Linked DNA regions of Quadrisphaera setariae. The protein of the gene in region 2 binds, or shares a complex with, the protein of the main gene of each other region. Links are inferred from orthologs where the notes say so. Each region holds a gene or a part of one and is shown on either strand. Other genes may lie near its edges. The genes, in order: rpsJ and nusB.

The links.
Region 1: the proteins of nusB (region 2) and rpsJ are in contact, whole or in part, in a solved structure (PDB 3D3B), measured with the Escherichia coli proteins. The link is inferred for Quadrisphaera setariae from one-to-one orthologs.

Annotation. Positions count from the first base shown.
Region 1 is NZ_VKAC01000001.1:104,050-109,743, reverse strand. The notes cover bases 2,139-4,855. They hold rpsJ (30S ribosomal protein S10), read right to left. Parts: upstream 3,793-4,855; coding sequence 3,484-3,792; downstream 2,139-3,483. Other genes in these bases: tuf (elongation factor Tu), read right to left, coding at 4,198-4,855; rplC (50S ribosomal protein L3), read right to left, coding at 2,772-3,443; rplD (50S ribosomal protein L4), read right to left, coding at 2,139-2,766. Also shown: rpsC (30S ribosomal protein S3), read right to left, coding at 1-153; rplV (50S ribosomal protein L22), read right to left, coding at 153-551; rpsS (30S ribosomal protein S19), read right to left, coding at 610-891; rplB (50S ribosomal protein L2), read right to left, coding at 907-1,743; rplW (50S ribosomal protein L23), read right to left, coding at 1,745-2,086; more of rplD, read right to left, coding at 2,083-2,138; more of tuf, read right to left, coding at 4,856-5,391; fusA (elongation factor G), read right to left, coding at 5,457-5,694. UniProt on the Escherichia coli protein: Involved in the binding of tRNA to the ribosomes. Part of the processive rRNA transcription and antitermination complex (rrnTAC). The complex forms an RNA-chaperone ring around the RNA exit tunnel of RNA polymerase (RNAP).
Region 2 is NZ_VKAC01000002.1:150,699-156,452, reverse strand. What follows is about bases 2,978-5,754. They hold nusB (transcription antitermination factor NusB), read right to left. Parts: upstream 4,685-5,754; coding sequence 4,271-4,684; downstream 2,978-4,270. Other genes in these bases: aroB (3-dehydroquinate synthase), read right to left, coding at 5,333-5,754; efp (elongation factor P), read right to left, coding at 4,723-5,283; bldD (transcriptional regulator BldD), read left to right, coding at 3,615-4,121; pyrR (bifunctional pyr operon transcriptional regulator/uracil phosphoribosyltransferase PyrR), read right to left, coding at 2,978-3,283. In the rest of the region: FMM08_RS03940 (PH-like domain-containing protein), read right to left, coding at 1-373; FMM08_RS03935 (dihydroorotase), read right to left, coding at 361-1,707; FMM08_RS03930 (aspartate carbamoyltransferase catalytic subunit), read right to left, coding at 1,707-2,672; more of pyrR, read right to left, coding at 2,669-2,977. UniProt on the Escherichia coli protein: Part of the processive rRNA transcription and antitermination complex (rrnTAC). The complex forms an RNA-chaperone ring around the RNA exit tunnel of RNA polymerase (RNAP).

The DNA.
Region 1 (5,694 bases), on a different replicon or contig from region 2:
CATGCCCTTCGACATGAGCCGGCGGATCTCCACGTCCTCCTTCACGTAGTCGCGGTACCGCTGCCCGGGCCGCGTGCTGTCGGCGAACCAGCGCGACCGGTGGTCGGTGGTGATGCCGAGGCGGAACCCGTTCGGGTTGACCTTCTGCCCCATCAGCGGGCCCTCCTCGTCTGCGTCTGCGCGGCACCCGTGACGGCCTTCTCGGCCTCAGGGGCGACCACCACGGTGATGTGGCTGGTGCGCTTGATGATCCGGCCCGCGCGGCCCTGGGCCCGCGGGCGGAACCGCTTCAGCGAGACGCCCTCGTCGACGTACGCAGCGCTGATGACCAGGCTGCGCTCGTCGAAGGCCTCACTCGCGCGGTCGGCCTTGACGCGGGCGTTCGCGATCGCGCTCTGCACGACCTTGAGCACCGGCTCGCTGGCCGACTGCGGAGCGAAGCTCAGCACCGCCAGCGCCTCGCTGGCACGGCGTCCGCGGATCAGGTCCACGACGCGCCGCGCCTTCTGCGGCGTCACGCGGACGTACCGCGCCTGCGCCTTGGCTTCCATGTCTCGTCCTGCCTCGTGTCTCGGCTGTGTCGGGGAGTTCGTCACCTGCTGACCTGCGTCAGCGGCGACGGCCCCGGCGGTCGTCCTTCTCGTGCCCGCGGAAGGTGCGGGTGGGGGCGAACTCGCCGAGCTTGTGCCCGACCATCGCCTCGGTGACGAACACCGGCACGTGCTTGCGGCCGTCGTGCACGGCGATCGTGTGCCCGAGCATGTCCGGGATGATCATCGAACGGCGCGACCACGTGCGGATGACGTTCTTCGTGCCCTTCTCGTTCTGGGCGTCCACCTTCTTGGCGAGGTGGTCGTCGACGAAGGGGCCCTTCTTCAGGCTGCGCGGCATGGCTCAGCTACTCCCTCAGCGCTTCTTGCCGGCAGTGCGCCGACGGACGATCTGGCGGTCGCTGGCCTTGCCGGGACGGCGGGTACGACCCTCGGCCTGGCCCCAGGGGCTGACCGGGTGACGACCACCGGAGGTCTTGCCCTCACCACCACCGTGCGGGTGGTCGATCGGGTTCATGGCCACACCGCGGACGGTCGGGCGCTTGCCCTTCCAGCGCATGCGGCCGGCCTTGCCCCAGTTGATGTTCGACTGCTCGGCGTTGCCGACCTCGCCGACCGTCGCGCGGCACTCGACCGAGACGGTGCGGACCTCACCGGACGGCATGCGCAGCTGGGCGGTCCCGCCCTCGCGGGCCACCAGGCGGATCGAGGCGCCGGCCGAGCGGGCCATCTTGGCGCCGCCACCGGGACGCAGCTCCACGGCGTGCACCACGGTGCCGACGGGGATGTTGCGCAGCGGCAGGTTGTTGCCCGGCTTGATGTCGGCCTCGGGGCCGTTCTCGATGCGGTCACCCTGCTTGAGACGGGTCGGCGCCAGGATGTAGCGCTTCGTCCCGTCCACGTAGTGCAGGAGCGCCAGGCGCGCCGTGCGGTTGGGGTCGTACTCGATGTGAGCGACCGTCGCCGGCACGCCGTCCTTGTCGTGACGGCGGAAGTCGATCACGCGGTAGGCGCGCTTGTGGCCGCCGCCCTGGTGGCGGGTCGTGATGCGACCGCTGGAGTTGCGGCCGCCCTTCTTGGGCAGCGGGCGGACGAGCGACTTCTCGGGCTCGCTGCGGGTGACCTCGACGAAGTCAGCGACCGAGGAGCCACGACGGCCCGGCGTGGTGGGCTTGTACTGGCGGATGCCCATGTCAGGCCCCTCCCCCGAAGATGTCGATGGTGCCCTCGCGCAGGGTGACGACGGCGCGCTTGGTGTCCTTGCGCTTGCCGGTCCCCGTGCGCGTGCGGCGCTTCTTGCCCTCGCGGTTGAGGGTGTTGACCGAGGCCACCTTGACGCCGAAGACCTTCTCGACGGCGACCTTGATCTCGGTCTTGTTGGCACGCGGGTCGACCAGGAACGTGTACTTGCCCTGGTCGAGCAGCGCGTAGCTCTTCTCGGACACGACCGGGGCGACGAGCACGTCGCGCGGGTCCTTGCCGACGGCGGCGAACACGCTGGCCGTGCTCGTCGCGGGGGTGGGCGTCTCGCTCATCGAGCGGCCTCCTCGCTGCGGGTGGCGCCGGCCAGGAAGGCCTCCAGCGCGCCGGAGGTGAAGACGACGTCGTCCGAGCAGAGGACGTCGTAGGTGTTCAGCTGGTCGGCGAAGAGCAGGTGGACGCCAGCAGCGTTCTGCAGGCTCTTCCAGCTCAGCTCGTCACCGCGCTGCAGCACCACGAGGCGCTGCTTGCGCTCGGACAGCCCCGAGAGGAGCCCGATGGCGCTCTTGGTGCTGGGGGCCTCGCCGGCCACGACGGCCGAGAGGACGTGGACCCTCGCGTGGCGCGCCCGGTCGGAGAGGGCACCGCGGAGAGCGGCCGCCTTCATCTTCTTGGGGGTCCGCTGGCTGTAGTCACGCGGCTGCGGGCCGTGGACGGTGCCACCGCCGGCGAACTGCGGAGCGCGGGTCGAGCCCTGACGGGCGCGGCCGGTGCCCTTCTGCTTGTAGGGCTTCTTGCCACCGCCGCGAACCTCGCCGCGGGTCTTGGTGGCGTGGGTCCCCTGGCGGGCAGCAGCCAGCTGGGCCACCACGACCTGGTGGATCAGCGGGACGTTGGTCTGGACGTCGAAGACGGAGCCCGGCAGCGTCGCGGATCCGGCGGCCGAGCCGTCGGGGCCGATGACGTCGACCGTGCGGTCGGCGGGGGCCGTGTCCAGGGTCTCGGTGGTGGTCATGGTGGTCAGCCCTCCTGAGCGGCCTTGGCCGCGGTCTTGAGGACGACGACGGCGCCGCGCGGGCCCGGGACGGCGCCCTTGACGAGCACGTAGCCGCGCTCGGCGTCGACGGCGTGGACGAGCAGGTTCTGCGTGGTCTGGCGCTCGCCGCCCATGCGGCCGGCCATGCGCAGGCCCTTGAAGACGCGGCCGGGGGTGGCGCAGCCACCGATGGAACCCGGCTTGCGGTGGTTGCGGTGCGCACCGTGGCTGGCCGAGACACCGGCGAAGCCGTGGCGCTTCATGACACCGGCGAAGCCCTTGCCGCGGGTCGTTCCGCCCACGTCCACGCGCTGGCCGGCGCTGAACAGCTCGACGGTCAGCTCCTGGCCGGCCGAGTACTGCCCGGCGTCGGGCGTGCGCAGCTCGGCAACGTGGCGGCGGGGGGTGGTGCCGGCCTTCTCGAAGTGGCCGGACAGCGGCTTGTTGACCTTGCGGGGGTCGATCGCGCCGAAGGCGATCTGGACCGCGTCGTAGCCGTCGGTCTCGGGGGTGCGCACCTGCGTCACCACGCACGGGCCCGCCTGGATGACGGTCACGGGCACGAGGCGACCGGCCTCGTCCCAGACCTGGGTCATCCCGAGCTTGGTGCCCAGCAGGCCCGCGACGCGGCGGCGCGCGTCGGTGGTCGTGCTCATCGTCGTTCTCCTCGCAGCTCTGTCTGTTCCGTGACCAGGCTCAGAGCTTGATCTCGATGTTGACGTCCGCGGGGAGGTCGAGGCGCATCAGCGAGTCGACCGCCTTCGGCGTCGGGTCGATGATGTCGATCAGACGCTTGTGCGTGCGCATCTCGAACTGCTCGCGGCTGTCCTTGTACTTGTGCGGCGAGCGGATGACGACGTACACGTTCTTCTCGGTCGGCAGCGGCACGGGGCCGACCACCGTCGCGCCGGCGTTGCTGACCGTGTCGACGATCTTGCGCGCGGAGCTGTCGATGACCTCGTGGTCGTACGACTTCAGCCGGATGCGGATCTTCTGTCCCGCCATGGCCCGTCCCTCTCTCGTCCCGCTGTGCCACGGGGCGGCCACCGGCCCCCGAGGTCGGGCGTGTCGCCCTTCCCCGAGCGCACTGGCGCGCTGCCACCTGTGGAGGTCTGCTGTCTTGCCCGGTTGCCCGAGCGCCGGCGATCCGCTGTGCTGACCCGTTGGAGGTCCGCAGCGGGGCGCCCCCCGCCAAGAGCGAGGGGCGCGCACGCCGAACGACCCGCCCATCTTGCCAGACGAGACCCTCGGCGGTCCAATCCGCTGGCCAGGGCCGAGCGGGGCCAGACCGCCGAGCTCCGCTCGGCACGGTCGGATGGTTGGCGAACACCCGGTACCGGACAGCACGAAGGGCCCGGGAGCAGTGCTCCCGGGCCCTTCGCGGCGGCCTGGCCCCTCGCGGGGCTCAGATCACTTGATGATCTTGACGACCTGGCCGGCGCCCACGGTGCGGCCACCCTCGCGGATGGCGAAGCGCAGGCCCTCCTCCATGGCGATGGGCTGGATCAGGGCCACGGTCATCTCGGTGTTGTCGCCCGGCATGACCATCTCGGTGCCCTCGGGCAGCGTGATGACGCCGGTGACGTCGGTCGTCCGGAAGTAGAACTGCGGACGGTAGTTCGAGTAGAACGGGTTGTGACGGCCACCCTCGTCCTTGGACAGGATGTAGACGCGCGCCTCGAAGTCGGTGTGGGGGGTGATCGACTTCGGCTTGCAGACGACCTGGCCGCGCTCGACGTCCTCGCGCTTGAGGCCGCGGAGCAGCAGACCGACGTTCTCGCCGGCCTGGCCCTCGTCGAGCAGCTTGCGGAACATCTCGATGCCGGTCACGGTCGTGGACTGCGACGCGGTCTTGATGCCGACGATCTCGACGGTCTCGTTGACCTTGAGGATGCCGCGCTCGATGCGACCGGTCACGACGGTGCCGCGGCCGGTGATCGTGAAGACGTCCTCGATGGGCATGAGGAACGGCTTGTCGACCTCGCGCTCGGGCTGCGGGATGGACGAGTCCACCGCATCCATGAGCTCGAGGAGCTTCTCGCCCCACTCGGCGTCGCCCTCGAGCGCCTTCAGCGCCGAGACGCGGACGACGGGCAGGTCGTCACCCGGGAACTCGTAGGAGGACAGCAGCTCGCGGACCTCCATCTCGACGAGCTCGAGGATCTCCTCGTCGTCGACCATGTCGGCCTTGTTCAGCGCCACCACGATGTAGGGGACGCCGACCTGGCGGGCCAGGAGCACGTGCTCCTTGGTCTGCGGCATCGGGCCGTCGGTGGCGGCGACCACGAGGATCGCGCCGTCCATCTGAGCCGCGCCGGTGATCATGTTCTTGATGTAGTCGGCGTGCCCGGGGCAGTCGACGTGCGCGTAGTGGCGCGACTCGGTCTGGTACTCGACGTGCGCGATCGAGATCGTGATGCCGCGCTGCTTCTCCTCCGGCGCCTTGTCGATCTGGTCGAACGGCGTGAAGGGGTTCAGGTCCGGGTACTTGTCGTGCAGGACCTTGGAGATCGCCGCGGTGAGCGTCGTCTTGCCGTGGTCGATGTGCCCGATCGTCCCGATGTTGACGTGGGGCTTGGTCCGCTCGAACTTGGCCTTGGCCACTGGGTGTTCCTCCTCGAGATCTGTCTGTCGATGATGCTAACGAACGCCCTGCCGCTAGCGGCAGGTCACTCGCCGCGGGCCTTCTTGATGATCTCCTCGGCCACGTTGCGCGGGACCTCGGCGTAGCTGTCGAACGTCATGGTGTAGACGGCCCGGCCCTGGGTCTTCGACCGGAGGTCGCCGACGTAGCCGAACATCTCCGACAGCGGGACCTGCGCACGCACGATCTTCGCGCCGCTGATGTCCTCCATGGCCTGGATCTGGCCACGGCGGGAGTTGAGGTCACCGATGACGTCGCCCATG
Region 2 (5,754 bases):
CCTGGTGGGGGGCCTGCGGGTCGGCCGAGACGGCCTCCAGCTCCACGAGGCTGCGGCTGCCCAGGCCGTGCGCGGTGACGCGCTCGAAGGGGCGGCCGGAGACGACCGTGGAGACGTAGGTGCCGGTCACCGTGCGGGCGGCCCGGTCAGCCGCAGCCGGGTCGGTCGCGGTGCCGGTCGTGAGGCCGTCGGCGTCGCTGCCCACCCACTGCTCGCCCGCACCGGCCGGCAGCGGGGCGGGGGCGGACAGGGCCGGCAGGTCGCCGGTCCCGGCGGCCTGCTGCGCGGCGCGGCGGCGCCAGGCGCGGAGCATGAGCCACCAGATGACGGGGACGAGGGCCAGCAGCACGAGGCCCGCGATCACCTGGTCCACGAGTCCCCCTGCGCGTCGAGGCCGGTGGCGGGACGCGGGGTGGCCAGGGCGCCGTCGAGCACGGTGGGGTGCCCGCCGTAGAAGGTCGCCACCACGCGGCCGGGCAGCTCGCGGCCGGCGAAGGGGCTGTTGCGGCCCTTGGTGGCCATGGCGGCCGGGTCGACGGTCCAGCGCGCGGTCGGGTCGAGCAGGACCACGTGGGCCGGGTCTCCGGTGGCGAGCCCCCCGCCCTGGCCCGCCACGCGGCCGATGCGGGAGGGGGTCTGCGACATGACGCGCGCGACGCCGGCCCAGTCGAGGTGGCCGGGCTCGACGAGGGCCTGCACCACCACGGACAGGGCCGTCTCCAGGCCGGTCATGCCCATGGCGGCGGCGGACCACTCGCAGTCCTTGTCCTCCACGGGGTGGGGGGCGTGGTCGGTGGCGACGACGTCGATGGTGCCGTCGGCCACGCCGGCGCGCAGCGCGCGCACGTCGTCGTCGGACCGCAGCGGCGGGTTGACCTTGTAGACGGGGTCGTACCCGCGGACCAGCTCGTCGGTGAGGAGGAGGTGGTGGGGGGTGACCTCGGCGGTGACGTCGACGCCGCGCTCCTTGGCCCACCGCACGATCTCGACGGACCCGGCGGTGGAGACGTGGCAGACGTGCAGCCGGGAGCCGACGTGACCGGCGAGCAGCACGTCGCGGGCGATGACCGCCTCCTCGGCGACCGCGGGCCAGCCGCGCAGGCCGAGCACGCCGGACAGCGCCGACTCGTTCATCTGCGCCCCCTCGGTGAGGCGCGGCTCCTGGGCGTGCTGGGCGACGACGCCGTCGAACGCCTTGACGTACTCCAGCGCGCGGCGCATGAGGACGGCGTCGAAGACGCACTTGCCGTCGTCGGAGAAGACGCGCACGCCGGCGGCGGAGTCGGCCATGGCGCCCAGCTCGGCGAGGCGCTCGCCCGCGAGGCCGATCGTCACGGCGCCGACGGGGCGCACGTCGCACCAGCCGGCCTGGCGGCCCAGCCGCCACACCTGCTCGACCACACCGGCGGTGTCGGCGACCGGTGCGGTGTTGGCCATGGCGTGCACCGCGGTGAAGCCGCCGAGCGCGGCGGCGCGCGTGCCGGTCTCGACGGTCTCGGCGTCCTCGCGGCCCGGCTCGCGCAGGTGGGTGTGCAGGTCCACGAGGCCCGGAAGGGCGATGAGGCCCTCGGCCTGGACGGTGCGCGCGCCGTCGGGGGCGGTCAGGGACCCGGCGGCGCCGGTCTCCGCGATGGTGCCGTCGCGCAGCAGCAGGTCCGCGGGCTCGCCGCCGAACGGGCGGGCACCCGTGATGAGGGTGGTCTCCATCAGTCCTCTTCTCCGGCGAGCAGCAGGTAGAGCGCGGCCATCCGCACCGCCACGCCGTTGGTCACCTGCTCGACCACGCGGGAGCGCGGCCCGTCGGCGGCCTCGGCGGTGATCTCCAGGCCGCGGTTCATGGGCCCGGGGTGCAGCAGCTGGGGGTTCGGTGTCAGCGCTGCGAGGGCGGCCATCCGTTCCGCCGTCACCCCGTAGCGGCGCGAGTACTCCCGGGCCGAGGGGAAGTACGCGGCGTTCATGCGCTCCAGCTGCACGCGCAGGGCCATCACCGCGTCGGGCGCCTGCTCCAGCGCGGCGTCGAGGTCGTAGGAGACCTCGCACGGCCAGGTCTCCACGCCCAGCGGCAGCAGCGTGGGCGGGGCCACGAGCGTCACGCGGGCGCCGAGGGTGTGCAGGAGGCGCACGTTGGAGCGGGCCACCCGGCTGTGCAGGACGTCACCGACGACGACGACGCGCCGCCCGGCCAGGTCCGCCCCCGCAGCAGCACCCAGCTCACCACCGCCCACGAGGTGGCGGCGCAGCGTGAACGCGTCCAGGAGCGCCTGGGTCGGGTGCTCGTGGGTGCCGTCGCCGGCGTTGAGCACCGCTCCGGAGGTCCACCCCTTCTCCGCGAGGCGGTGCGGGGCGCCGGAGGAGGCGTGGCGGATGACCACGGCGTCGGCGCCCATCGCCTGCAGCGTCAGCGCCGTGTCCTTGAGGCTCTCGCCCTTGGAGACGCTGGAGCCCTTGGCGGAGAAGGTGATGACGTCGGCCGAGAGGCGCTTGGCAGCGGTCTCGAAGCTGAGGCGGGTGCGGGTGGAGTCCTCGAAGAAGAGGTTGACCACCGTGCGGCCGCGCAGCGCGGGCAGCTTCTTGATCTCCCGCTGCTGGGTGGCGGCCATCTGCTCGGCCACGTCGAGCAGGCGCACGGCCTGCTCGCGGGACAGGTCGGCGGCGGAGAGCAGGTGCCTCACGCGGCGTCCCCGGTGGTCGAGGGGCTCGACTCGATGACCACCTCGTCGGCGCCGTCGGTCTCCTCCAGCCGCACGAACACCCGCTCGGAGGTGGACGTGGGCAGGTTCTTGCCCACGTGGTCGGCGCGGATCGGGAGCTCGCGGTGCCCCCTGTCGACCAGCACCGCCAGCCGGACGGCGCGGGGACGGCCCAGGTCGGACAGGGCGTCCAGGGCGGCGCGGACGGTGCGTCCGGAGTAGAGGACGTCGTCGACGAGGACCACCGTGGTGCCGTCGATGCCGGCAGCGGGCAGCGTGGTGGGCTCGGGGGCGCGGGTGGGGTTCCGGCGCAGGTCGTCGCGGTGCATCGTCACGTCGAGCGAGCCGGTGCAGGCGACGGCGTCGAAGCCGGGCTCGACCTGGGCCAGCCGCTGGGCGAGGCGCCGCGCGAGGTGGGTGCCGCGGCGCGGGATCCCCATGAGCACGAGGCCCTCGGGTCCCTTGTTGCGCTCCAGCAGCTCGTGGGCGATGCGGGTCAGCGCGCGGGAGATCTCCGCGGCGTCGAGGACGGTCGCCGCGTGCGCGGCGGGGACCTCGGTGGTGGAACCGGTGGTGGGGCGTGCTTCAGCCATGCTCGTGACTCACTGACTCCTTCCCCGCCTCACAGGACGGAGGTTGAAGGACGTCGGTTCTCAGGTGCGGCTCCGACGGTACTGCACGCGGGAAGATCCGCGGTCCTGGGCCGTCCGCCGTCCGGTGGGCCGCCGACCGCAGCGGGTGCAGCTCTGCGACGCTGTGCGCAGGAGGCGGTGCCACCGTCCGTGACCGTCGCCGTCGGTCGTCGATAGTCACTCTGGGTGAACAGTTACTGCCTGTGACGTCGATGGAGTTGACCTGGAGGTCACTCCCCGTGACGATCACTGTCAGTTGAGAAGCGTGTACAGCACTGAGAGAGGGGACGGCATGTCGGAGGAAGGATCGGGCTACGCCAAGGCGCTCGGCAGCCGGCTGCGCGCCATCCGCACCCAGCAGGGCCTGTCCCTGCAGGGCGTGGAGCAGCGCTCCGGCGGGCAGTGGAAGGCCGTGGTGGTCGGCTCCTACGAGCGCGGCGACCGAGCGGTGACCGTCCAGCGCCTCGCCGAGCTGGCGGACTTCTACGGCGTGCCGGTCTCGGCCCTCCTGCCCGACGGCGGCAGCGCAGGTCACAGCGAGCCCCCGCCCAAGCTCGTGCTCGACCTGGAGCGCCTGCAGTCGGTCCCCTCGGAGAAGGCCGGCCCGCTCGCGCGCTACGCCGCCACCATCCAGAGCCAGCGCGGCGACTACAACGGCAAGGTGCTCTCGATCCGCTCGGACGACCTGCGCGCCCTCGCCGTCATCTACGACCTCCCGCCGCAGCAGCTGGCCGAGGAGCTCATCAGCTGGGGCGTGCTCGACCCCGATGCCCGCCGCGCCGTCGCGCAGAACGGCTGACACCGCTCCGACGGCCCGCCGCTGGTCACGCAGCGAGACGAAGACCCCCGCACCGGATCCCGGTGCGGGGGTCTTCTGCGTCGCCTGCGATCACCAGCTGTGACCGGACCGGGACGGCACCGGGTTGTGCCAGGTGCGGCGGACCGGCGTCAGCTGTCGACGAGGCCCGGCTTGAGGTCCATGAGCCGGCTCAGCAGCCCGTTGACGAACGCCGGCGACTCGTCGGTGCTCAGCTCGGAGGCCAGCCCCACGGCCTCCGACACCGCGACGGCGTCGGGGACGTCGTCGCACCACAGCAGCTCGAACACCCCGATGCGCAGCAGGTTGCGGTCCACGGCGGGCATCCGGTCGAGCTCCCAGCCCTGCGAGTAGGTGGTCAGCAGCTCGTCGATGCGCTCGCGGTGGGCCTGGACGCCCTCGACGAGGTCCAGGCTGTACTGCGGCACCGGGACGTGACCGCTGGCCAACCGGTCGGCGGCCAGGGTGACGGGGTCGAGCCGGCGCTGCTCGGCCTCGAAGAGCAGGTCGAGGGCCCGCTTGCGGGCCTTGGTCCGTGCAGCCACGTCAGCGGCGGTCCGTCGTCGTCGTCCTGGTCAGCAGCTCAGCTGACCCGGCCGAGGTAGTCCCCGGTGCGGGTGTCGACCTTGACCTTGGTGCCGGTCTCGAGGAACAGCGGCACCTGGATCTGGTAGCCGGTCTCGACGGTGGCGGGCTTGGTGCCGCCGGTGGAGCGGTCGCCCTGCAGGCCCGGCTCGGTGTACGTCACCTCGAGCACCACGGAGGTCGGCAGCTCGACGTACAGCGGGGTGCCCTCGTGGACGGCGACGATGACCTCGGCGCTCTCCAGGAGGAAGTTGGCGGCGTCGCCGACGGTCTCCTCGGAGACGGTGATCTGGTCGTAGGTGTCCGAGTCCATGAACACGAAGTCGGTGCCGTCGCGGTAGAGGTACTGCATGTCGCGCTTGTCGACGGTGGCGGTGTCGACCTTGGTCCCGGCGTTGAACGTGCGGTCCACGACCTTGCCCGAGAGCACGTTCTTCAGCTTGCTGCGGACGAACGCGCCGCCCTTGCCGGGCTTGACGTGCTGGAACTCGACGACGGACCACAGCTGTCCGTCGAGGTTGAGCACGAGGCCGTTCTTCAGGTCGTTCGTCGATGCCACGTGCGGAGATGTTACCGGGACCGCGGCGGTGCCCCTGACGACAGCGATCTCACGCGCTGATGGCGGAGTAGGCCGCCGCCATCAGCGAGGGGTCGGGGCCCTCCAGGCGGCTGGGCCTCGCGACGTCGTCGAGCACGACGAAGCGCAGCAGGTCGCCGCGGGTCTTCTTGTCGCGCTTCATGCCCTCGAGCAGCTGCGGCCAGCGGTCGCCCCGGTAGGTCAGCGGCAGGCCGACGGCGCCGAGCACGCTGCGGTGGCGGTCGACCACGACGTCGTCGAGGCGGCCGGCGAGGCGGGCGAGCTCGGCGACGTAGACCATCCCGATGCTCACCGCGGCGCCGTGGCGCCACTCGTAGCGCTCCACCAGCTCGATGGCGTGCCCGAGGGTGTGCCCGTAGTTGAGGATCTCCCGCAGGCCCGACTCCCTGAGGTCCTGGCCCACCACGTCGGCCTTGACCTGCACGGCCCGCT